DNA from 3 places in the Jeotgalibaca arthritidis genome. Region 3 is predicted to be linked to each of the others. Evidence: predicted binding sites of a transcription regulator. Region 3 holds the regulator's gene; each other region holds the start of a gene.
The links. The regulator Rex, encoded in region 3, represses fermentation and respiration genes when NADH is low (regulators of the CRP and FNR family bind a similar motif). The targets are predictions, from matches to a motif close to TTGTGAANTANTTCACAA.

Region 1 (3,285 bases), 650 kb from region 3:
TTAGAAACCATTTAAATGGTTCGAAAATGTTCCTATCACCTGAAAAAGCGATTGATATTCAAAATAAATTAGGCGCAGATATTATTATGAGCTTTGATGAGTGTCCGCCATTTGATGAGAGCTATGATTATATCAAGCGATCTGTTGAACGGACAAGTCGTTGGGCAGAGCGTGGCTTGAAGGCTCATAAAAAGGCAGATCAACAAGGCTTATTTGGTATTATTCAAGGAGCAGGTTACAAAGACTTGCGTATGCAAAGTGCTAAGGACCTCGTTGGCATGGATTTCCCAGGCTATTCTATCGGTGGTCTATCTGTTGGTGAAACAAAAGAAGAAATGAATGAGGTTTTGGATTATATTACGCCTGTTATTCCAGACCATAAACCAAGGTATTTAATGGGTGTTGGTGCACCAGATTCGTTAATTGATGGTGTTATTCGTGGAGTCGATATGTTTGATTGCGTGTTGCCAACGCGAATTGCGCGTAATGGAACATGTATGACAAGTAAAGGCCGCTTAGTCGTTAAAAATGCCATTTATGAGCGTGATTTCCGTCCATTAGATGAGAACTGTTCATGTTATACGTGTCAAAACTATACACGAGCTTATATCCGTCATTTATTTAAAGCAGATGAAACATTTGGTCTTCGTTTAACGAGTTACCATAATCTACACTTCTTAATTAATTTGATGACACAAGTTCGTCAAGCCATCATGGATGATAACTTGTTAGAATTCCGAGAAGCCTTTATGGAAGAATACGGCTATAATCAAAAAAATGCTAAAAAATTCTAAAATAACTGGTAAGTAAGCTCTTACTTTGGTAAAGTTTGATGTATAGATTAAATTAATGGAGGAATTAACATGCCACAAGGACTAACAATGATTTTATTTTACGGACTAATATTTGGAGCAATGTACTTCATTCTAATCCGTCCTCAAAAGAAACAACAAAAGAAAACACAAGACATGCTAAATGAAATTAAAGCTGGTGACAGTGTGATTACAATTGGCGGATTACATGGTGTTGTTGATGAAGTCGATACAACGAAACAAACTGTTACACTAGACTGTGAAGGTATTTTCTTAACATTTGAGAAACGAGCTATTTCACGCGTTGTCAAAGCATCTACTGTTTCAACAGATGCAGGTACCATTGAGGCAGACGAAATCGTTCAAGAAACAGAAGAAACGAACGAATAGTTCTTATTCAAAATGGAGTGAAGAGCGAATGGCTGAAGAAAATACTGATTTCTATGAAGAATTGCGTCCATGGTTTGAATTAAAGGTATCGGAATTTTCTAAAGAAGGTTATTCGAACATTGAAACAGATGATCTAATCTTATGTTTTAAGAGCTTTGTCTGGAAACATTCCATACCGTCCTATTATTATCAGCAAGTAGCCGATATTCTTAATGCATCTGTCAATCAATACTTTGATTACAAATCGTTAGAAGCACAAGTTTATAATGTATCGTCACTTGAGGAAATAAATTTTGAAGAATTTTTTTAAAAAGCTGAAAAGAGTCGCAAATTTCAAATTGCGACTCTTTTTTTATCTGTATTGTTCATTTAATCACAAAAGCGCTTTCATTGCTATTAAATAGACAATGAAACAGTTTCGCTGTTATATAGGCGTTTGTTATACTTGTGAATTATTTTACAAAAGGGTATTTACTTTTGAAAACACCTGTAATATAATAACTTGTGAAAAGAAGAACAAAAAAAGGGGATGACTTTTTATGGCAGAAGTAAAAGTAAAAGACGTTCAGAAAACATCACAAGATATTATTAATGGTCTAACAACTAAAGGGTTAAAAGCTCTTGAAAAAATGGAACAATTAGACCAAGAAAAAATAGATAACATTGTTAGACATATGGCGTTATCAGCGCTTAATCAACATATGGCATTAGCTAAAATGGCCGTAGAAGAAACAGGGCGTGGTGTTTATGAAGATAAATGTTTGAAAAATATTTATGCTTCAGAAAATATTTGGCATAACATTAAAAAAAATAAAACAGTCGGCATTATTGAAGATAATGAAGTTGATCAAATTATTAAAGTTGCAGCACCACTTGGTGTACTTGCAGGGATTATACCAACAACAAATCCAACATCAACAACAATCTTCAAATCACTTATTTCGATGAAAACACGCAATCCAATTATTTTCTCTTTCCACCCAAGTGCAGAAAAGTGTTCGATTGCAACAGCTAAAGTGCTGTACCAAGCAGCGCTTGAAGCTGGTGCACCTGAAGATTGTATTCAATGGATTGATGGTGTTTCAATGGAGAAAACAAATTTATTAATCCACCATCCAGATGTAGCAGCTGTCCTTGCAACAGGTGGATCAGCAATGGTAAAGGCAGCTTATTCAACTGGAAAACCAGCTCTTGGTGTAGGACCGGGTAACGTGCCTGCATATGTTGAAAAAACAGCTAATGTTAAAAAAGCGGTCAACGATTTGATTGTTTCAAAAACATTTGATAATGGCATGATTTGTGCTTCTGAACAAGCAGCGATTGTCGATAAAGAAATTTACGACGAGGTTAAACAAGAATTCATTAAGAGACGTGCTTATTTCGTGAAAGAAAAAGAAATCGCTAAGTTAGAAGCTGCGATTATGCGTGAAGACAAACAAGCAATTAATCCGCAAATTGTTGGGATGCCAGCTGTTAAGATTGCTGAATTAGCAGGTATTAAAGTGCCAGAAGATACAAAATTGATTATTGTTGAATTAGAAGGTGCAGGAGCTGACTACCCATTATCAAGAGAAAAATTATCACCTGTGTTAGCAATGATGAAATCAAACTCAACTGACCATGCCTTTGACTTATGTAAGGCGATGCTTGATTTGGATGGTCTTGGTCACTCAGCGTGTATTCACACAACCGATGATCAGTTGGTTGAAGAATTTGGGAAACAAATGAAGGCGTGTCGTATTTTAGTGAACTCACCAACTGCTCAAGGTGGTATCGGTGGACTATACAACAATAATATTCCATCATTAACACTTGGCTGTGGTTCTTACGGAAGAAACTCTGTATCTGGTAACGTTTCTGCCTTTGATTTACTAAATATTAAAACCATCGCTAAAAGGAGAAATAATATGCAGTGGATTAAAGTTCCTGACAGAATTTATTTTGAAGAAAACTCAGTTCGCTACTTACGTGATATGAGAGACATTGAACGTGTATTCATCGTTTGTGATGATGGCATGATGAAACTAGGTTATGTTGACATTGTACTTGAGCAACTAAAACGTCGTAAAAATAAAGTAGTTTA
Region 2 (3,285 bases), 430 kb from region 3:
GGTTAGAAACCCAAATTCCGTCAGCTCCAGCACCGATTGCCATCAAGGCATCATCTGGTGATTGAATCCCTTTAACAAAGACAGGCAATCCAGAATATTCTTTCAAGAACTTCACATCATCACGATTAATTTTTTGTTTCGATTGTGAATAGATATTATTCAATGACATATTTTTACCAGATCCCGTTAGGTAACGAGAAACGATTGGCATACCGAATGGGTAAACAAATTTGTTACGAATATCTGTCTCACGGTTACCACTTAATGTTGCATCAGCTGTTAAGATAATGGCAGTTGCACCATCTGCTTTTGCTTCATCAATAATATTTTTGTTAAATTCGTCATCTTTACTCATATAGATTTGGAACCAACGTGGACTACCATTTAATCCTTCTTCAATTTCTTCAAATTTAGCACCTGAATAAGCACTAATCGACATAATTGTTCCAAATTCTGATACACCTTTTGCAGTTCCTGCTTCTTTTGTTTCATGGGCTAAACCATGAGCAGCGATTGGTGCCATAATGAATGGTACTTTAATGTCATGTCCTAAAATTGATGTTGAAGGGTCTGGATTTTCAACGTCTGCTAATACACGCGGTACAATCCCTTTGTTATTCCAAGATTTTGTATTTTGTCTTAATGTATATTCATCACCCGATCCACCAGAGATATAGCCAAATCCTCCTGCAGGAACCACTTCACGTGCGCGGTCTTCCAATTCATACGTATTAACGACTTCAATATCTTGCACAACAGTTGGTGCTTCATATTTAATTGTTTGTTCGATTGTCATAATTAATTCCTCCATTTTTTAAAGTTATTTTATGTTATCCAAAAATAAGTTGAATGAGGGGTTGGGCAAATGGTGCTAAAACAACAACCACAATCCCCGTTACTACGATTGACAAGCCCGACATAGCGCCTTGAACTTCTCCAATTTCAATGGCTTTAGCTGTTCCCATAGCATGTGCTGATGATCCAAAGGCTACACCTTGTGCAACAGGATCTGTTATCTTTGTTAAACGGAACAAGGTTGGTCCAATCACAGCGCCAACGATTCCGGTAAAGACAACGACGGCCACAGTTAGGGAAACGATGCCACCTAGTGATTCAGATACCCCAACAGCGATGGCTGTCGTAATTGATTTTGGAAATAAAGTAGATGCCATTTCAACATCAAACTTAAACAATAAACCGAATCCGATAATCATTAGCGTATGAATAACGACACCAGATACTATCCCGCTTAAAATAGCAATATAGTTTTTCTTTAAGTAAATAAAGTTCTTTTCCAACTTAATTGCTAGAGCAACAGTTGCTGGTGTCACAAAGGTTGCAATGAGAGAACCACCTGATTGATAGGTTTCATAAGGAATCTTCGTAATCAACAGTAATGCAATAATGACTACAATTGAAAACAGCAAGGGGTTAAACAAGGGTATCGGCCACTTTTTATGTAGCTGAGCTGCAATTAAGTAAAAACCGGCCGTCAAACTCACCCATAGATAAGGACTCGCTAACAAAGCATCAAACATTAGCGTCACTCCCTTCTTGAAGCTGCTGATCTTTTTTATCTGTGACAGCTTTAATCTTTTGAACGAGACTACCAACGAACCACATCATAATTGCGGTAGTCACCACCATAATAATCAATAACTGATACCATACCTCAGCTAAAACATCGAAGTTAGTCATTAATCCTACACCAGCTGGAACAAAGAAAATCGCCATGTTATCCGTTAGCCAAGTTCCAACTTCGTCTACTTTCTCCATTTTTAACCATTTAAAATGAAGGGCTATAAATAGTAATACCATTCCTATCACACTACCTGGAATTGCAACAACACTTGCAATGGCTTTAGACACGATTTCGCCTAGCAGTGAAAAGAGAAAAATCCAAAATAATTGCTTAATAATTTTCACAACATTCTCTCCATATCTTGTATGACAATTTTATTTTGTAACCGTTTTTCTTAACACATCTATCTTAGCACGGTACTTATAAATTGTCTCATATCGCTTCTTTATGATATGATAAATAAAATTTATGACTTACCGCAAGCTTATATATAACACTTATGTTAATAAAATCACAAAAGGAAGATGACTTTGAATTTACAAGACTTAATCTATTTTCATCACCTATCTGAAAGTCTCAGTTTTACAGCAACCGCTGATCATTTTTATATTTCACAGCCGTCCATCTCAATGGCTTTAAAACGTTTAGAAACCGAACTAGACACTATCTTAATTGACAGAAGAAAAACCTTGAAGCGGATGGAATTGACCTCTAGCGGTCAGCTATTATATAAAAGCGCTGAAACAATTCTTGAAATTATCGAGCAAACAAAAAAACAAATCAAAGATATCAAAATGGAGGCTGTTTATTTTGGCTTTTTACCTACGATTGGCGGCCACTTTTTGCCACAAATATTACCAAAAATAAGTCGATTTACTCCCTCTTTAAAATTTGTTGAAGAAGAAAGCTCAGACGTTATGTTGAAATTGATTCTACAAGAAAAAGTGCCCATTGCCATTCTTGGACATCCGACACCGTTTATTATGCAAAACAAAATCAAACAGCTACTTTTACGTGAGGAAGAAATGAGCTTGTGGGTATCAGCCAACCATCCTTTGGCTAATCGAGAGATTGTTTCTGTAACAGATATTAAAGACCAGGTCTTTATTTCTCTTTCAGAAGGTTACACCCATCAACGTATTTTTGAAAAATGGACCCAAGCCAACCACATTAAAGAGCCAAATATTGTTTATGCAAAAGAAATTAAAACTGTGCAAACAATCGCTGCATCAACTCACATGATTGCGTTTATGTCGGAGATACTACTAGATGACCGTAAAGATTTAGTGAAAGTAAAATTGAAAGATGCGCCTAAATTTTATGTGAGCCTCGTTATTAATATTGAGTCTAAACACTCCTTAATTCAACAGCAATTCAATGATGCACTAATGGCTGTCATTCAAGAAGACTTTATGATTCGTCCTTAATAAAAAAAATAAAACCATGACCGACTTATCGGACATGGTTTTTATGGTTTAATTAGTAGAAGTTTGCCAACTCTTGGGCTTTTTTAATTCGATTGCGCGTACCTCACGAGGTAAGAAACGACGAATCTCATCTTCGTTGTAGCCCACTTGTAATCTTTTTTCATCCAAAATAATTGGACGTCGCAACAGACCAGGATTCTCTTGAATTAACGTAAACAAAGTATTTAACGGTAAATCGTCAAGATCCACGTTCATTTCTTGGAATGCTTTCGAACG
Region 3 (3,285 bases):
TCTTTTAAGTAAAAGGAATAGTTGCCTTTGTAATAATGGATGCGATTGCGGCTAATTTCGTAGACACTGGTGGCCACTTTATCTAAAAAGTAGCGATCGTGAGATACGATAAGCAAGGTGCCACGATAAGCGATTAGGTAGTTTTCTAACCAAGCTAATGTATCAATGTCCAAATGGTTAGTTGGCTCGTCCAAAATAAGTAAATCATTTTTTTCGAGTAGGATTTTTGCAAGTGCTAGGCGTGTCTTTTGACCGCCGGAGAGTTGCGAAACAGGTCGTTGGTGGTCTTCCTCGTAAAAACGGAAGCCGTGTAGAACTGAACGGATTTCTGACTCGTAGCCGTAAGCATTCTTTTCTTGAATTTCTTGTTGCAAGCTATCATACCGTTTTAGAGCTGCTTCAAAGGCTAGAGTGTCTTGCATCAACGTTTCATCGGTCAAGGCATGGGCTGCTTCTTCAGCTTCTTTCGTTAGTTTAATAATAGGTTCGAAGACCGACAACATTTCTTCCCAAATGGTATTGTCGGAATCAACTGTACTGTATTGGTCTAAGTAACCAATACGGAGATCTTTTTTCTTGGCAATCTTGCCTTCATCTGTGGGTTCAAAATCAGCTAGTATTTTTAATAAAGTCGATTTACCAGCACCGTTACGGCCGACCAAGGCAATTCTCTCTTGATCTTGAATGGTAATTTGAATATTTTCAAATAGGACTGTTGAACCGAAATGACGCGCAAGATTTTGGCCTTGCAATAATATCATAGGTGTATCCTCTTTCTCTATATAATGGTCGTTAAAATGTCAAATAAGAACATGCCATTTCATTTTATCATAGAATTTTAACAAGAGATAGGAACATTAATAGAAAAGCTAATGATTGTGAATAATGTCGCTACTTTTATTTAAAGCTTATTAAAATAAGGAAAACAAAGAATTTTTTTCACAAAAAGATACAAATTAGAGCAAAATACTAGATATTTCACAATGTGGTGCTATAATGTTATTATGTATTAGATTGCTAAGATTATGTGATTATTCTTTTTTATATAGATTTAAAACGTTATGCTGAAAGGGAGCGTTGTAATGTCAACAGAAATACCAAGAGCAACTGCCAGACGGTTGCCAATTTATCACCGTTATTTGAGATATCTGCATAACGCAGGAAAAGCAAGAATTTCATCAAATGAATTAAGTGAAGCTGTCAAGGTGGACAGTGCGACTATCCGTCGTGACTTCTCTTATTTCGGTGCTTTAGGAAAAAGAGGATACGGTTATGATGTGGAGTATCTACTTGATTTCTTCAGTAAAACATTAAACCAAGACCGATTAACAAACGTTGCTCTTATCGGAGTAGGTAATTTAGGTCATGCTTTATTAAATTACAACTTCCACTTGAGCAATAATGTGCGCATCAGTTGTGCTTTTGATGTGAACGAAGAAATTGTTGGCAAAATCGTTAGTGGTGTTCCTGTTTATGATATGTCTGAAATGATTGAACAACTACGCATCCAACAAATCGATGTTGCCATTTTAACAGTCCCTCAAAATGTTGCTCAAAAAGCGACTAATGATTTAACTGAGGCTGGTATAAAAGGTATCATGAACTTTACTCCGATTCGATTATCAGTTCCAGAAGATGTTCGTATTCAAAATGTTGATTTAACGAATGAATTGCAAACATTGATTTATTTCTTAGATAATAATATTTCCTAATAAAAAACAGTTAAGCTGCGGCTTAACTGTTTTTTATTTAGGATCGATATTTTTCTTGATTTTATAATACGTATCAAGCATTCTAATGCCGTTAACAATATTATTTGTAGCGAATAGAATACTTAGAATAGCTAAAAAGCCCCAGCCTGATGTGTTGACACTATCAACGGCAAAGTAGACAAATAGCAAACCAAAAACAAATTTCATACCGATTTGGATGAGAATATCTTTTAAAGTCATGAGATTCCTTTCTAAACAAACATAAATAATAAGCGGTTATTGAAACAGCTCAGGGAAATAAAGCGGTAAGCTGGCATAAGCATTCATTAAAGCATGCGCCATGATAGGGGTAAAGATGTTATTGGTTTTAAAGTATAAATAGCAAAACCATAATCCTAAAGACCCGTAAACAAGCATATGACCATCAAAGTGGATAAAGGCGAACAACAATGAGCTGATGACAGCTGATCCGACAATTCCGACACTTGATGAAGAGAGTTGGGCAAAAATCGCTTTTCTAAAGACAAATTCTTCCATGATTGGTCCAAATAAAACAATCATAAAAATTAAGAAAGGATAGTCACTAGCGGTGTCTAACAAGGTTTGTGTATTGACCGATTCAGAAGAGACGTTAAAGACAGCCATTTCAATTAGAGACGTTACAATTTGAAGTACAATTGAGCCGACAAATCCAATTAATCCCCATAACACAATCTTTTTAGTAGGTGCAGATGGTTTATCCGTTAGTTCTGTTGAAGGAGTCCATTCCTTAGTTCGGTTGAGTAAAATCATCCCAATTGTTCCTAAAAAGGCAAATAAAATGGTTAAATTCAACCTCATTTCAATTTGACGATTTTCTAGGAATAAAAACATTAAGGGAAGGGGTAATAGCTGAGCAGCGATGTAAACAAAAATAATTTTAGTCGCTGTAGAAAGTTTCTTTTTCATAAATCTCACCTTTCTGTTAAAGTTAAAAAGCAAGGATGCTTTTTCTTCAATAACGTGAAGTTTAAAGTCTATATGAAAGTATATCACAATTTTAAAAAAAAATAATAGTTTTGTCTTGCATTCACTAGTAGATTTGATTAATATAGAGTCATAGATTAGCACTCGTTAGATGAGAGTGCTAATTCAAATGATAGATTATGGAGGGATATTTGTGTTAAAACCATTAGGAAACCGCGTTATCATTGAAGTTGCTCAAGAAGAGGAGCAAACAGTCGGAGGGCTGGTGTTACCATCTTCAGCACAAGAAAAATCACAAACAGGTATTGTGATTGCAACGGGCGAAGGACGAGTAACTGACAACGGTACAAAGATTGACATGGTTGTTAAAGAAGGGGACCGTGTTCTTTTTGAAAAATATTCCGGTACCGATATTAAATACCAAGGCAAAGATTATCTCGTTATTAAAGAAACAGATGTCGTTGCAATTATTGACTAATTAAATTGATGAGGTGAATAGAAATAATGGCTAAAGATATTAAATTTTCTGAAGACGCTCGTGCAGCCTTACTAAGAGGCGTTGATATACTAGCAAATACAGTAAAAGTAACACTTGGACCAAAAGGAC

Region 1: adhE (bifunctional acetaldehyde-CoA/alcohol dehydrogenase) is a predicted target of Rex. The motif match lies at 1,648-1,665, and genes of this name have one in related genera.
Region 2: G7057_RS08955 (CidA/LrgA family protein) is a predicted target of Rex. The motif match lies at 2,082-2,099, and genes of this name have one in related genera.

The regions. Positions count from the first base shown of each region.
Region 1 is NZ_CP049740.1:1,999,474-2,002,758, forward strand. Features, by position in the region: gene tgt (tRNA guanosine(34) transglycosylase Tgt) at 1-794, shown strand, start outside; gene yajC (preprotein translocase subunit YajC) at 864-1,202, shown strand; gene G7057_RS10105 (post-transcriptional regulator) at 1,156-1,512, shown strand; gene adhE (bifunctional acetaldehyde-CoA/alcohol dehydrogenase) at 1,742-3,285, shown strand, end outside.
Region 2 is NZ_CP049740.1:1,775,215-1,778,499, reverse strand. Features, by position in the region: gene G7057_RS08965 (lactate oxidase) at 1-796, opposite strand, end outside; gene G7057_RS08960 (LrgB family protein) at 831-1,538, opposite strand; gene G7057_RS08955 (CidA/LrgA family protein) at 1,531-1,926, opposite strand; gene G7057_RS08950 (LysR family transcriptional regulator) at 2,113-3,009, shown strand; gene spxA (transcriptional regulator SpxA) at 3,058-3,285, opposite strand, start outside.
Region 3 is NZ_CP049740.1:1,346,068-1,349,352, forward strand. Features, by position in the region: gene G7057_RS06940 (ABC-F family ATP-binding cassette domain-containing protein) at 1-761, opposite strand, end outside; gene G7057_RS06945 (redox-sensing transcriptional repressor Rex) at 1,083-1,712, shown strand; gene G7057_RS06950 (YdiK family protein) at 1,746-1,952, opposite strand; gene G7057_RS06955 (CPBP family intramembrane glutamic endopeptidase) at 1,989-2,660, opposite strand; gene groES (co-chaperone GroES) at 2,872-3,156, shown strand; gene groL (chaperonin GroEL) at 3,183-3,285, shown strand, end outside.